4 regions of the Corynebacterium sp. UBA4397 genome follow, and region 1 is predicted to be linked to each of the others. Evidence: predicted binding sites of a transcription regulator. Region 1 holds the regulator's gene; each other region holds the start of a gene.

Region 1 (3,825 bases):
GGCCAGCGAGGAACCCACCGTCGATGAGCAGGCGCGTATCTACGCCAAGGTTTTCAATGCCTACCCGCATTCGAAGGTCGTCGTACGCACGCTCGATGCAGGCTCTGATAAGCCCATTTCCTACGCCACGCTGACGTCGGAGGAAAACCCGGCCCTGGGTGTGCGCGGCTTGCGCGTTGCTCGTGATAACGAGGCCCTGCTTACCCGCCAGCTTGATGCTATTGCGCAGGCTGCAGCGGAGCGCGGCGAGGACGCTCCTACGTGGGTAATGGCTCCTATGGTCGCGACTTCGACTGAGGCGAAGTGGTTCGCCGGCCTGTGCCGCGAGCGCGGGCTGACCCCGGGAGCCATGATCGAGGTTCCCGCCGCTGCGCTCATGGCGGATACGATCATGCCGCACTTGGACTTTGTTTCCATCGGCACCAATGACCTAACGCAGTACACCATGGCTGCTGACCGCCTCTCCCCGCAGTTGGCTTATCTTACGGATCCGTGGCAGCCGGCGGTGCTTCGCCTCATCCGGCATACGTGCGTGGTCGGGCGGGACAACAACGTTCCGGTCGGGGTATGCGGCGAGGCTGCAGCTGACCCAGTTCTGGCTTGTGTTCTCACCGGTCTTGGCGTCAACTCTCTGTCGGCCGCTTCGACGGCTGTGGCAGGAGTTGGTGCGCAGTTGGCTGAGGTCACGCTCGAAGAATGCCAGAAGATGGCGGAGGCTGCTATCGACGCAGAAGGCCCCACCGAAGCGCGTGCGAGCGTGTTCAAAGTCATGGAGCAGTTCAAGAACTAAACTCTCCAGAACGCGAAAAGAGGTACTTCCCTTTAAAAGGGGAGGCACCTCTTTTGCTTGCGCTACTGCTGGCCTAATTGGCCTCAAGCGGCACTATTCGTCGGCGACGACGACGTCGATCTCGCGCTCGCTGAGTGCGTCGATGAAGGACTGCGGGATTCCAGCATCGGTGACAACGACATCGATATCACCAATGGCGGCGAAGCTGACAAGATAATCGTTGCCAAGTTTGCTGGAATCGCACAGGACAACCACCTTGTGAGCATTGGTAACAAAGGCGGATTTAATGGCGGCCTCTTGGGGGTCCGCCGTCGACAAGCCATGATCTAGCGTGAGTGCGTTGGTGCCGATGAAGGCGACGTCGGCACGCATGAGCGCCATGGTGCGCAGGGCAGTATCGCCCACGACGGCCTGCGTGATGGCGCGAACGGTCCCGCCGAGGAGTTGGACGTTGGGGACGCCGTTGCTGGCGAGCGAGAGAGCAATGGGTAGGGAGTTGGAGACGATACTTACCTGCTCATTGTTGTATCTTTGGCCAATCAGATCAGCAAGAGCGTTTATCGTAGTTCCTGCGTCGAGGAAGATGCTCGCGGAGCCGTGCGGGATGAAGTCGAGCGCTGCGCGAGCGATGGCGGCCTTGGCGCCCGAAGCGGAACGTTGCCGCGTGTCCAGCGTGAACTCAGCGGTCTGGAAGGAGCGGGAAGCCACGGCGCCACCGTGTACACGATGGACCACGCCCTCCTTGTCCAAGACGGCTAGATCTCGGCGAATCGTTTCAGCGGTGACATCAAAGCGCTCTGCGAGCCCGGTAACGTTGACTCTTCCCTCCACCGCCGTGAGGGAAGCGATTTGCCGGCGACGCTCCTCGGCGTACATGTATGTCTCCTTTTGCAGGTTCGCGGCTATGGGGGACCCGAAGCCTACTGGGGCGGCCCCTGTGCTATTCCTCCATTCTGACAGACTTTGGGAACAAGTAAACGGAACCAAACAAAAATAATCGGAGATCGTGGGCACCTTAGCGTGGAAAATGGCCATTACAAGGGGTTTTGGTGGACTGTTAGAGACTCGTCACTTTCCTGAGCGGCGAAGGAAAACCAACTAAACGGGGGTGAAAACGCAACAAAGACCCAACGCGAGTCAGGCCTTTGTTGCGTTGCAGTGCGCTAGAGGCGGCGGAATACGGAAACCACTTTGCCCATGATGTCGGCTTCATCGCCCTTGATGGGGGAGTAGGCCTCATTGTGAGGCAGGAGCCAGATGCCCGAGGAATCGCGGTGGAACTCCTTAACCGTAGCCTCCTCGCCGTCAAGGAGAGCAGCCACGAACTCACCCTCCTCCGCGACAGACTGAGAGCGGACTACGACCCAATCTCCATTCAAGATGCCTGCATCCCGCATGGAATCACCCACAACTTTGAGCATGTAGAGTTCTCCGCCCCCGAGGATATCTCCGGGAAGGGGGAAATAGGTATCGATATTCTCCTCGGCCGTAATTGGCGAACCAGCGGCAATGCGACCGACCACCGGAACATAAGAAACGACAGAAGCATCCTCTGCAGGCGGCGTAGAGGCCGCAGGGGTGTGCCTCTTTGTGCGGGAGGAGTGTTCGGTATCGAGGTGGCGAACGTCGACGGCGCGTGGCTTATTGGGGTCACGGCGCAAGAACCCCTTCTCCTCCAGCTGTTTGAGCTGGTAGGCCACGGAAGAGGTGGACTGCAGGCCCGCAGCATCCCCAATTTCCCGAATGCTAGGCGGATAGCCACGCAGCATCACCGCGTCATGGATGACGTCAAGGATGCGACGTTGGCGATCTGAGAGCTTGGTGATGTCTGGCTTTCCCGAGCTTTTGGCTGGAGTGCGTGGCATGGTTCCCTTCCGGGGGGCGAACTATGGACTAGTGCTCGTTCTTTTATATCACGTTATGCACGAATGTTCGAGAAATATCCGCTAAGTGTGGACAGGTGTTCGATACCGTGCTATAAATCGAACGTAGAAGCTAATTCGAACATAATGGCGACTTAAGGCCAGGGTCCAGTCAATGACTCTCGCTACAGTAAGCGCCAATAGGTTACATACAAAAAGGACAATGGCATGACACTTCGTTTAGACCGCAATAGCGCACATCTAGCTGCAGGACAGCGTCGCCAGCAAGTAGTGCGCAGGGCAAGCGTCTGGGAGCCCCAGGCGGAACGCAGTCGAGTTGTCGGGCGGGGAAATGGATGTTCACATGCGGGAGGGGTTCGCACTCTCAGCGTGATTAGTAGAACAGGCGCTCCACCAGTATCTAGTGCGAAAGTCGCGCGGTATAGCGCGCAGGCGCAGGTGCCGTCCGAGAGCCACGATTCGAACAAAGGAAGCTATTTGCTCGGCAGCATCTTTGGCTTTGCTCTCATGATCTCCATCGTCTTGGGCGGCTTTACTGCTTCTGAAGAGCCTGGGATGGGCGCAGGAGCACCCCACGTAACAGGGGTGTCCTCGCAGCGTTAGGCAGCCCACTGCTCTAGGCGGACTCCTAGACGTATCGCCGGTTAGTCTCACCTGTCTACCGCGAACTAGGATAGGAACGGTTAATGCTGTTCGCGCCTCGTCGCCACCGTTCGAAGGAGATTCGCACCGTGTACTGTCCTTTTTGTCATAATGAGCAGTCAAAGGTCATCGATTCCCGCGTGGTCGATGGTGGTTCTGCAATTCGGCGCCGCCGGGAGTGCACTGCCTGCAAAGGACGTTTCACCACTGTGGAAAAGGCGGTGCTATTGGTGCTAAAACGCAACGGTCTGGCGGAACCTTTCAGCCGCGACAAGCTTATTCGCGGTGTCAGGCGGGCGTGCCAAGGGCGCGATGTATCAGATGATTCGCTCAAGAAGCTTGCGCAGCAGGTCGAAGAGACCGTGCGCAGTCATGGCTCCTCCCAGGTCAATGCTAACGATGTTGGTCTCGCCATTTTGGAGCCGTTGCGTGACCTCGACGAGGTCGCGTACCTGCGCTTTGCCTCTGTCTACAAGTCCTTCGAGAACGCTGACGACTTTGAGTCCGAAA
Region 2 (3,825 bases), on a different contig from region 1:
CCTCGCGCAGTGCGGGCGATCATTCCGGCACGCACCAGATAAGGCTCGCAGACTTCCTCCACCGTGGAAGATTCCTCACCTACCGCGACGGCGAGAGTATTCACTCCCACTGGCCCGCCACCGTGTCCGTTAATGAGGGCACTGAGCACCGCGCGATCCAGGCGGTCGAGGCCCATCTCATCGACGTCAAAGACCTCGAGGGCACCGCGCGCGGCGGCTAGGTCGATGTGCCCGTCCCCGTTGACCTCAGCGAAGTCCCGCACGCGACGCAGCAGGCGGTTGGCAATACGCGGGGTTCCGCGGGAGCGCGAGCCTATCTCTACTGCGGCATCGTGGTCGACGTCGAGTTCCAAGATCTTCGCCGCGCGGGTGATGACGCGGGTGAGATCAGGCGTGTCATAGAACTCCATCTGCGCGGTAAAGCCAAAGCGATCGCGCAAGGGGCCGGTAAGCATCCCCGCGCGGGTGGTGGCGCCCACGAGGGTAAAAGGCGGGATCTCCAAAGGTATTGAAGTCGCACCAGGGCCCTTACCCACGATGACATCGATCCGGAAGTCCTCCATGGCCATGTAGAGCATTTCCTCCGCAGGGCGGGCAATGCGGTGAATCTCATCGATGAAGAGGACATCGCCCTCCATCAAATTGGAGAGCATGGCGGCGAGATCACCGGCGCGTTCGAGCGCAGGCCCAGAGGTCATGCGCAAAGAGGTGCCCAGTTCTTGAGCAATGATCATGGCCATCGTTGTCTTGCCTAGGCCAGGAGGCCCGGAGAGGAGAACGTGATCGGGGGTGACTCCCCTATTCTTCGCGCCATTAAGTACCAGGGAGAGCTGTTCGCGCACCTTGGGCTGGCCAATGAACTCTCCCAGCGACTTCGGGCGCAGCGAGCGCTCAGCGTCGCGCTCCCCCGGCTGCAGTTGCGCATCGACGTCACTATTGCGGGCGCTGGCCTGCGAGGCGGCGGACTGCTGCAGGTCCTCGGGCAAAGAGAACTCGGTGCGTTCAAGGTCTGACATTTTTCCCCTTTCCTCTTGCCGAGCCTACTTCTTGCGCCCGAGCTGGCTCAGCGCGGCGCGCAAGACTTCCGCAGTGGCAGCCTCAGGCTGCTCCGCCGCGATGGCTTCCACCACTGGGCGGGAGGCCTTTTCACTAAAGCCCAGGCCCAAAAGTGCCTCCGTAACCTGTTCCACCAGCACGGCTGGTGCGCCCGAGGCCTGAGAAAGATCGGCGGAAGGTGCCACCGGGCTAAAGGCTGCGACCTTGTCCTTGAGCTCCAAGGCCATGCGTTCCGCCATGCGTTTGCCCACACCTGGTACTGATTGCAAGCGCTTAGAGTCCGCAGCGGCGATGGCAGCCGCCAGATCGGCGGCATTCATAACGGACAAGGCTGCCATGGCAAGTTTGGGACCCAGACCAGACACAGACTGCAGGAGATGAAACATTTCTCTGTCCTCAGGTGCGAAGAACCCGAAGAGCGTCATCGAGTCTTCTTTGACCACCAAGGAGGTCAACACGCGCGCCTCGTGCTCCCTCTGGAGCTGGGCCAGGGTGTTCGCTGTGGCTAGGAACTTATAGCCCACACCGCCACATTCAATGACAGCATGGTCGAGGCCGATACTAATCACCTCGCCGTGAAGGGATGCAATCACCTGTGGTACCTAACCTTTCCGAGTCTTTTCATTCTTGCTGGGCCAGGCACCTGGTATCCCCGCCTCCGGCCCGCGCACGCGAGCCAGTGCTGGGGCACGCCAGCAGTGACACACCGCCAAGGCGAGCGCATCCGCAGCATCCGCCGGCTTTGGGGCCTCCGAGAGGCCAAGGATGCGCGTGATCATCACGGTCATCTGCTTTTTGTCTGCGCGGCCGTTGCCGGAAATGGCCTTCTTCACCTCAGAGGGGGTGTACATGTGCACAGGAATATCGCGCTCGGCAGCAGCGAGCACGAGTACGCCTACCGCGTGGGCGGTCTGCATGACCGTGGAGACGTTTCCGCGCTCGAACACTCGCTCGATGGCAATGACATGGGGGCGGTAATCATCCATCCATTCGCGTACTGCGACGGAAAGGCGCAACAGGCGCTCCGCGAGTTCTTTATCGCTCGGGGTGCGCACCACGCCGACCGAGACCGGTATGATGGCGCGGCCCCGCCCGGCTTGCACGACGGAAAGCCCACAGCGCGTCAGCCCGGGGTCAATCCCCATGACTCGCAATCCCTCGAGATTCACCGCCGCTGCCCACCATGCCTTCCCTTGACCCTAAGTAATTTCCCTGCAACGCACATCGCCGCAGGATTCCTTACTAGGATACACACACATGTTCTAAATGTGCGCTTTGGGCAGGAGGAAGGTTAGTCTTCCTCGAGCTCTGCTAGGACCTCATCAGACAAGTCCATGTTGGTGTAGACGTTCTGGACGTCATCGGATTCTTCGAGGGCGTCAATAAGGCGGAAGATCTTGCGAGCATCCGCAGCTTCCAGGGGCACCTCGACCGAGGCGCGGAAATCGGTATCGGAATCATCAATTTCGATACCAGCCTCCTCCAGTGCTGCCTTCACGGCCGGAACGTCCGTGGGCGCGCAAGTTACTTCAAAGCGCTCGCCGAGATCGTTGACCTCTTCGGCACCGGCGTCGAGCACGGCCATGAGGACATCGTCCTCGCTGAGCTCGCCCTTGACCACGGTGACGATACCGATGCGGGAGAACATATAGGCCACGGAGCCGGATTCACCCAGGTTGCCACCGTTCTTCGACATTGCAGTGCGCACGTCGGTGGCGGCACGGTTGCGGTTATCAGTCAGGCACTCGATCAACATGGCAACGCCGTTGGGACCGTAGCCCTCATACATGATGGTTTCCCAGTCGGCGCCGCCGGCTTCCTCACCGGAGCCGCGCTTGCGGGCGCGCTCGATATTGTCATTGGGAACGGAGGCCTTCTTGGCCTTCTTGATCATGTCATCGAGGGTCGGGTTTGCAGAGGGATCGCCGCCACCCGTACGCGCTGCAACTTCGATGTTTTTGATCAGCTTGGCAAATTCCTTACCGCGCTTGGCATCGTTTGCAGCCTTCTTGTGCTTGGTAGTAGCCCATTTAGAGTGGCCGGACATCATGTCCCTTTCATATCGGGGATGAGAAACTGCAGGCAATTATACGTGCCTGCGCCAAGCACCGAAAAAACCGGTCCCTGCTTTTCACTGCCGCGCGCTTGAGGGCGCCTATACATCCTGCCAATTTCCGTGCGCGCCGCCTGCTCTCAGAGGCTTTTCTACCGTGCGCATGAGCCCTTCCTGCATGGTCATGGCCACCAGTTCACCGGCGCGATTATAGAGTTTTCCCTGTGCTAATCCCGTGCCGCCGCCTGCCGCGGGCGATACTTGCTCATAGAGCAGCCACTCATCTACATGGATGGGGCGAAAGAACCACATGCAATGGTCCAGGCTAGCCAGCTGGACCTCCACGCCCTGGTGCTCGATGAGCGCTGAGCGGATGAGCGTCATATCTGACATATAGGCCAGCCCCGCCTGATGAAAGCTCTGTTCAGCAGGAACGGCGCCGGTATAGCGGAACCAAATATAGCGAAATCCCGAGCCAGTTCTCTCTGCGGCGGCGCTATCGCGGCCTGGCTCCGGGATGAGCCGAATATCCCAATCCTGCCACTCCGGCAAGATGATGCGCGGGGAATGCAGCTTGCCACCACCGCCGCGCACTGCCTCCTGCGGCCCCGGAACCTCCGGAGCTGGATCCGCGTGCTCAGGGCCTTGTTCCCCGGGAAGGTGGAAGGAGGCGCTGAGGATAAAAATGAGCTTGCCGTGTTGACTAGCGCGCACCT
Region 3 (3,825 bases), on a different contig from region 1:
TCTGACGAGGTTGTTGAAGAGTTCGAGCAGGCCGCCAAGCTCTCGAAGCTGGCCGCCAAGGATGCCGACGTCGACTTCGAAAAGGCCGCGCAAAAGGTCCAAGACTAAGGAACGCGTCCCCCCGCCGCCAAGTCAAATAGAACATGAAGTTCTATTTCTTGGTGGCTTTGACGTTTTTGACACTGTTGTATCTATATCCCGGCCCCCGCTTGGACATCGCTACGGTGCCCCAGCGCCAAGACGTCCTCGGATATGACCGCGCACTTTTTGGAAGCTGGCAGCCACATGGCCAGTGCACTACCCGCGAGGCTGTGCGCTTAGCGCAGTCAACACAGGCGAGCGTTCTCAACTGCCGAGTCACAGGCGGAACGTTCTACGATCCATACTCCGACCAAGCAGTGTCCAATAGCGAAGCCGTGGAAGTCGACCACGTCTTTCCCCTCTCCGCTGCTTGGGACATGGGCGCACACAGCTGGGATCGAAACACACGCGCTCGCTTTGCCAACGATCCACTCAATCTGGTGGCCACGCAGCGCAGCCTCAACCAACAGAAGTCCGATAGCCTCCCTTCAGAGTGGCTACCCCCGAAGAAGCGCTGCGCCTACTCTACACGCCTGGCAGAGATAGCACGCGCATACGAGCTTTCGCTGCCTACCGCAGACGTTTCGGTGATGCGTAGGCAGTGTCGATTCGAGTTCCTGCTTCCAGGTTAGATAGGCTCAGGGTGTACATTCCGTCCTTTGAAAGGCCACACACCCCCGTGACATCTTTTCTGATTTTCCTACACGTCATCTCCGCCCTACTGCTAATCGGCCCCGTCTGCGTATCGACCTCGACCTACCAGTCCCAGATGCTCAAGGCATCCCAAGGTGACGTCTCCGCACTAGGCGCAGCACGCCTTCTGCACAACATAACCAGCACCTATGGCTATATTTCTGCCATCGTTCCGATCCTGGGCATCGGCGTATTCCTCGCGGACCTATCCACCTACAAGTCCGAGATTCAGTTCCACATCGCTATCTTGGTGGCAATCGTTGCTTGGTGCCTCCTTTTCTTCCTTATCATCCCGAAGCAGAAGAAGTCCCTCGCTGCACTCGAAGAGAACTCTGGTGAGGACTTCGCCGCGACCAAGAAGTCACTGGCCGCCATGGGTGGGATCTTCAACCTCTTGTGGGTTATCTGTGCTTGCTTGATGTTCGTCTAAGACCTCATCATCGAGCTCTTTCTTTAGCCGCTGCGCCTCGTCGTGAGCGGCTTTTCTTCTGCCCTGCGTGGCCTGCGCCACCGTGCGGACCCAGTTTCTTTTCCGCGGCGCCAAAGGGCCCGTGGCCTCATCGTAGATCCAAGTTGAATCCTCAAAGAGCCAGACAATATCCCCACTGACTGGGTCCATGATGTAGCGAGCCCGGCCATCAGTCTTGATGTTGTGGTGGTGTTGACACAGGCTCGCGAGATTCGCCGCTGAGGTCGGACCGCCATCCGCGAAGTCAATACGATGATCCTTTTGAGCATCCTGCGCAGGAACGTCACAACCGGGCCAGCGGCACACTGCATCACGACCCTCAACATAAGCGCCGATACCAGCAGGCGTGACGTAGTTGGGCGAGACGGCACGCTGTGCCGCATCCATGTCACGCACGGTACTAGCACGCGCAGCCAGCCTTTCAGCTACCTCGGACGGCACCCAGCCCAGCTCCTGGATGAAGCCTGGCGCGTCCGGACAATCAGACTTATAAACATTGAGCGTGACCTTAGCCTCCGCAACAGATTCCCCGCTAAGCAGCGCTATCGCTGCTCCTGCCCGAGTGATGTTGTCGCGCTCAGCAAGAAAAGCGACATTGGCGTCGATGACGGCCGCAGTTTCTAAGTCCACATCGAGGCTAAGTGTGGCACTATCCTTGCCCATGGGATACACGCCATAGGCAGGGCGACGCCGCGGGTCTTTGGCAGCGATTGAGGAGTCCTTGCGCATCAAAGTATCCCGCAACTTCCGCCGCAGGTTTCGATGTGAAGGCAACTTCTGGTTGGGCTGGCGCGCTGAGAGGTATCTGGTCAGTTCCTCGTCGATATCCTGCAAAGTCTCTTGTGCGACGTCCCCCAGTTTCGACAGTGCCGAATCTATGGCTATGAGCCTGTCTAGGTCGAGATGGAAGCTTTCCTCCTGCTCCGCACGCAGGCGCGGAAGCTTCTCTAAGCGCACAAAAGTGTAGATGATCCGCGTGATGCGTCCCTCACTTGCTCCTGTAAGCCCAGACAAAGTGGCCACGACGATGTCAATATCGGCGTCCTCCTCCGGCTGCAGCGAGCGCCAGAACAAGTATTCTTCCCGCCGCAGCCCTGTGGCGGCAGCAGAAACCTCGTGTGCTGGGTTGGTATTGGCATAAAAGGCGGTAGTCATTAGTTGTCACTCCCCCGTGAAACAAAAGTATCGAATACCCTTTCGAATCACAGCCTAAACCATGCCACCGACATCTACCCCCGAATATAGTGAGACCCCGCAAAACACGTAAAAGGCCCCTAGTTCACTAGAGGCCTTTTACGCTGGGATTGCTTAGTCGCGCCAGCCGCCGCGACCACCACGGTCACGGTCGCGATTTCCGCGGTAACCACCGCGTCCACCACGATCTCCGCGATCACGGTCTCCGCCGCCACGATGAGGCGGACGGCCAGAGTCCTTCTGGATGTTGATCAGCTGGCCAGAGATGCGGGTGTCCTTGAGACGATCGAGCACCTGCGGGTCCATGCCCTTGGGCAGATCGACGAGGGTATGCCCCACGGCGATGGTAATACGGCCAAAGTCCTTGGAGGACAGGCCACCCTCGTTGGCAATGGCACCGACGATGGCGCCTGGGCGCACGTTCTGACGCTTGCCGACGTCGAGACGGTAGGTCTCGAAATCTCCATCCGGGCGACGGGGGCCACGGTCTCCGCGATCACGGTCACGGAATCCTCCGCGATGTCCGCGGTCGCCGCGGTCGCCGCGGTCTCCACGGTCGTCGCGGCTGAAGCGGTCGCGGTCACGGCGATCCTTCTTGAAGGCAGGCTGATCCTTGAGCAGGAACTCAGTTCCGCCCTGCAGCTGTACGGCCAATGCGGCAGCGATGTCATCCATCGCAACGTTGTTGGTCTCGGAGTACTTGCGCACTAGGCCGCGGAACAATTCGCTTTGCTTGGTCTCGAGATTATCCGTGATGGCCTGCGCGAAACGCTCTTTGCGCTTGTCGTTGACGGCATCAACGGTAGGCAGTTCCATCTCTTCCAAGCGTGCATTGGTGACGCGTTCGATGGAACGCAGCATCCGACGCTCGCGCGGAGTGACGAACAAGATCGCCTCACCGGTACGACCCGCGCGGCCAGTACGGCCAATGCGGTGCACGTAGGACTCGGTGTCGTTGGGGATATCGAAGTTGACCACGTGCGTGATGCGGTCAACGTCGAGGCCACGCGCGGCAACGTCAGTAGCCACGAGGATGTCGAGGCGACCATCCTTGAGCTGATCAACGGTGCGCTCACGCTGCTGCTGGGCGATGTCGCCGTTGATGGCAGCAGCATTGTATCCGCGCTCCTTGAGCTGATCCGCTACCTCTTCGGTCTCATGCTTGGTACGGCAGAACACGATGATGGCGTCGTAGTCAATGACCTCGAGGATGCGCGTGAACGCGTCCATCTTCTGACGGTGCGGGGTCAGCAGGTAGCGCTGTTTGATGTTGTCGTTGGTGCGACGCTCGGACTTGACCGTGATCTCGGCTGGGTCGTTGAGGTAGCGCTTGGACAGGCGGCGGATGCCATTGGGCATGGTCGCCGAGAACAAAGCAACCTGCTTGC
Region 4 (3,825 bases), on a different contig from region 1:
CTGGTGGAGTTTTGTGGCGTCGACTTCTCATATGAGAAGGACTCGCCCCTTATTCAGGATCTCGACCTCCGCGTCGAGCCGGGCGAGACGGCCGCTATTGTCGGCCCCACTGGTGCGGGTAAGACCACCCTGGTCAACCTCATCATGCGTTTCTACGACATCGACGGCGGGCACATCCACCTCGACGGTATAGACACCGCCCAAATGCCGCGCCACGAGCTGCGCTCCCAAGTTGGCATGGTGCTTCAAGACGCCGTGGTCTTCGACGGCACCATCATGGACAACATCCGCTACGGCCGCCTCGATGCCAGCGATGAGGAGGTCATTGCCGCAGCCAAGGCCACCTACGTCGACCGCTTTGTCCATTCGCTGCCGGAGGGCTACAACACCGTGATCGATCAAGATGGCGGTGCGGTATCTGCCGGCGAGCGCCAGCTCATCACCATCGCGCGCGCCTTCCTGGCCCAACCCGCGCTGCTCATCTTGGATGAGGCAACCTCCTCTGTCGATACGCGCACCGAGATGCTAGTTCAGCAGGCAATGAGCGCGCTACGCGCCGATCGCACTTCCTTCGTCATTGCTCACCGCCTTTCGACGATCCGCAATGCCGATGTCATCCTCGTCATGGAGAACGGCGCCATAGTCGAGCAAGGTACGCACGAGGAATTGCTGGCTAAGCGCGGCGCCTATTGGCGGCTTAGCCAGTCACAGTTCTCCGAAGAGGATTAACTAAAACTCAACTCCATAGGTCCTCGCATCCGTTCTTTTCTTCCTGCTGCGGCATCGATTCTCTGAATGACGCTTTGTTTCCAGTTGGCGGAATCAGTAACGATGGGCCCTTGGGGAAGAGTTGACTCCCACGTTCCGTCTGCGAAAAGCCAGTAGATGTCCCCGGTGAGCGGATCCAAAAGATAAAAGGCCCGCTTGTCCGTCTTTATGTTGTGGTGATGCTGGCATAAGCTGGCGAGATTATCGCTACTGGTGGGGCCTCCCTCGTGATAGTTCACTCGGTGATCGAGCTGGCAGCGATGGGCAGGTACCCGGCAGCCTGGCCAACGACAGGTGCCATCGCGTCCCTCCACGAAGGCGCGCAACCCGGCGCTGGGCCGGTACGCAGATTCCTCCGCCGGCCCGACCTCGCGCATATCCTCGGAATCAACTTCCAGGAAGCCATAGCCTTCGAGGTGGGCCAAGGAGCTCCCCACCGGCTGAAAGGTATTGATAACAAGCTTGGTCTTCACCGGATCGAGGACCAAAGCTGCCAGTGCCGCCGCCAAGGAGATTCCCTCAGCCTCTGCGCGCTTGCGCACCAACCGGTCCACGGATTCTAGGGTGAGCGCATCCAACGTGAGCTCTAGATGGGCGCGGTTGCCCCTGCGCTGCAGTCGATAGGATTCCGGCTTTTCTTTTCCTTCCGGCTCTGAATAGAACTGCGCGAGAACTTCCACGATGGTGGCCCGAATCCTCCCCGCATCCGGCAAATGCTGGTTTCTACGGCTGGGCGTAAACAACTCCACAAGTGCCTCATCAACGTGCACATATACCTCATCCTTGACGCCCAACAGCGCCTGTCCGATGGCGATGAGGCGGTCATAATCCAGGAACCAATCCTGTTCCTGCAGGCGGGTCAAACGCGGGAGATAAGACATGGTGTCTAGTCCGAGGAATACCCTTTCCGCTTTGTACGCGCTGAGCCCAAAGCCGCGTCCGATGCGAGAAAAACTCAGTTCAGCATCATCTTCCGGGCCGGGCAGCACCTTGTGCCAGGTGCGCCAATAAAGGCGGTTGGAATCCATGAACACCTGAGCAAACTCACAGTGCCTATTGCAAGGCGCGAAACACGCTTCTAGCATCACTACTCTCCCCCGAGACGCGAACAAACATTCGATTTATACCACCCATAATAATCGCCACATCACTCTTCCACAAGGGTTTAGCACAGATTTTCTACACCGCAGTCGCAGTAGCGCAAAATCCAGGACTCACGGTTGCGCGGGTTTAGCCTTTAAGCTGTAGACTACTGCGCGCATCAAAGCTATAAGGAGTCTCCATGTCAACCGTCTTCGGTTGGATCGCCATCATCGTCTCGGTTCCCGTGTGGGGCTATTTCCTATTCCGCGCATACAGGTTCTTCCAGGTCATCAAGTCAGGCGGACCAGACAACTCTGCCCGCACTAACCGTCCTGGCAAGCGCCTACAACGGGTCCTCATCGAGGTCTTCGGGCATACGCACTTCAAGGGCAGGCCCCTAGTCAACGCCGCTCACTGGCTGGTCATGGTTGGTTTCCTCTTCGGAATCTTGGTGTGGTTCGAGGCCTACATCCAGACCTTTTCCCCCAGTTCCGGGTGGCCATTCCTCCAGCACTGGCCGGTCTATCACCTGCTCGAAGAGGTGCTTTCCATAGCCACCGTCGTAGGAATCTGTTTCCTCATCGGGGTACGCATCAAGCTTGGCGATAGCGACCGCGGCTCCCGCTTCTTCAACTCCCAAACGCTTTCCGCCCGCATCGTCGAGGCTGTCGTATTCTTCGAAGGCTTAGGCATGCTGCTGGTCAAAGCCTCCAAGATCGCCACCTATGGCGGGGGCTCGCCACTGACGGACTTCGTCTCTATTCACTTGGCCAAGGTCCTGCCCGCCTCCCCCGATCTCGTCAGCTTCTTCGCCCTGTTCAAACTGCTGACGGGCATGGTCTTTATCGCACTCATCTCCCACTACTTCCAGTGGGGCGTCATGTGGCACCGCTTCCTCGCCTTCTTCAATATCTTCTTCCAGCGCAACGCCAACGGGGCCAAAGCCCTCAAGTCCATTCCCACCCCAGATCTAGAAAAGGACATCACCCCCGCCAGTTGGAAGATGCTTCTCGACGTCTCCACCTGCACCGAGTGCGGCCGCTGCCAAGACCTATGCCCCGCCTGGAACACCGATAAACCGCTCAGCCCCAAGAAGCTCGTCATGGACCTGCGCCAAGGAGCCATCGACAACTACAACCCGCATGCCGGGGTCGATGTACTATCCATGGCCGGAGTCATCGAGGACGATGTCTTGTGGGCCTGCACCAATTGCGGAGCCTGCGTCGATCAGTGCCCAGTCGATATCGAACACATCGATCACATCTCCGACCTACGGCGTTTCAAGGTGCTCTCCGAGGCCGATTTCCCCTCCGAGCTTGGCGGACTGTTCAAGAATATCGAGAACAAGGGCAACCCCTGGGGCCGCAATAACTCCGAGCGACGCACCTGGATCGACGAGGCCCGCGCCGCAGGCATCGAGGTCCCCATCATCGGCGAGGACGCCACCGACTTCGCCGACCTCGAGTACCTGTTCTGGGTCGGTTGCGCCGGCGCCTACGACGAGCAGGGGCGCACAACTACCCGCGCCGTCGTCGAGCTGCTTCATACCGCCGGCGTCAAATTTGGAGTGCTCTCCACCGGCGAATCCTGCACCGGGGATCCTGCCCGCCGCGCCGGCAACGAGTTCCTCTTCCAGATGATGGCCCAACACAACGTCGAGACCCTCAACTCCGCCTTCGAGGGCGTACCCGCTGGCCAGCGCAAGATTATCACCACCTGCCCGCACTGTTTCAATACCCTGCGCAACGAATACCCCGACTTCGACGGCCACTTCGACGTCTTCCACCACACCCAACTGCTCAACCGCCTCGTGCGCGAGGGCCTCCTCAAGCCCATTCCCCGCACCCCCGCTAATCGACGCCCGATCACCTACCACGACCCTTGCTTCCTCGGGCGCCACAATAAGGTCTTCGACCCGCCCCGCGAGCTTCTCGAGGCCACCGGCGTCGAGGTGCGTGAGATGTCCAAGAACCG

Evidence for each region. Region 1 encodes LexA, which represses DNA repair genes until DNA is damaged. Its sites were predicted from a motif close to CGAACANNTGTTCG; they were not measured.
Region 2: ruvC (crossover junction endodeoxyribonuclease RuvC) is a predicted target of LexA. The motif match lies at 2,307-2,320, and genes of this name have one in related genera.
Region 3: B2696_RS00570 (HNH endonuclease signature motif containing protein) is a predicted target of LexA. The motif match lies at 2,430-2,443, and genes of this name have one in related genera.
Region 4: B2696_RS04635 (HNH endonuclease signature motif containing protein) is a predicted target of LexA. The motif match lies at 1,874-1,887, and genes of this name have one in related genera.

What each region holds. Positions count from the first base shown of each region.
Region 1 covers NZ_DGRD01000031.1:44,025-47,849, reverse strand. The annotation lists gene ptsP (phosphoenolpyruvate--protein phosphotransferase) at 1-790, shown strand, start outside; gene B2696_RS06915 (DeoR/GlpR family DNA-binding transcription regulator) at 884-1,666, opposite strand; gene lexA (transcriptional repressor LexA) at 1,954-2,655, opposite strand; gene B2696_RS06905 (hypothetical protein) at 3,151-3,276, shown strand; gene nrdR (transcriptional regulator NrdR) at 3,405-3,825, shown strand, end outside.
Region 2 covers NZ_DGRD01000040.1:636-4,460, forward strand. The annotation lists gene ruvB (Holliday junction branch migration DNA helicase RuvB) at 1-1,016, opposite strand, end outside; gene ruvA (Holliday junction branch migration protein RuvA) at 1,041-1,649, opposite strand; gene ruvC (crossover junction endodeoxyribonuclease RuvC) at 1,659-2,225, opposite strand; gene B2696_RS08785 (YebC/PmpR family DNA-binding transcriptional regulator) at 2,348-3,103, opposite strand; gene B2696_RS08790 (acyl-CoA thioesterase) at 3,212-3,825, opposite strand, start outside.
Region 3 covers NZ_DGRD01000001.1:121,684-125,508, forward strand. The annotation lists gene putP (sodium/proline symporter PutP) at 1-108, shown strand, start outside; gene B2696_RS00560 (HNH endonuclease family protein) at 144-713, shown strand; gene B2696_RS00565 (DUF2269 domain-containing protein) at 761-1,204, shown strand; gene B2696_RS00570 (HNH endonuclease signature motif containing protein) at 1,136-2,398, opposite strand; gene B2696_RS00575 (DEAD/DEAH box helicase) at 2,552-3,825, opposite strand, start outside.
Region 4 covers NZ_DGRD01000020.1:45,164-48,988, forward strand. The annotation lists gene B2696_RS04630 (ABC transporter ATP-binding protein) at 1-729, shown strand, start outside; gene B2696_RS04635 (HNH endonuclease signature motif containing protein) at 726-1,796, opposite strand; gene B2696_RS04640 ((Fe-S)-binding protein) at 2,051-3,825, shown strand, end outside.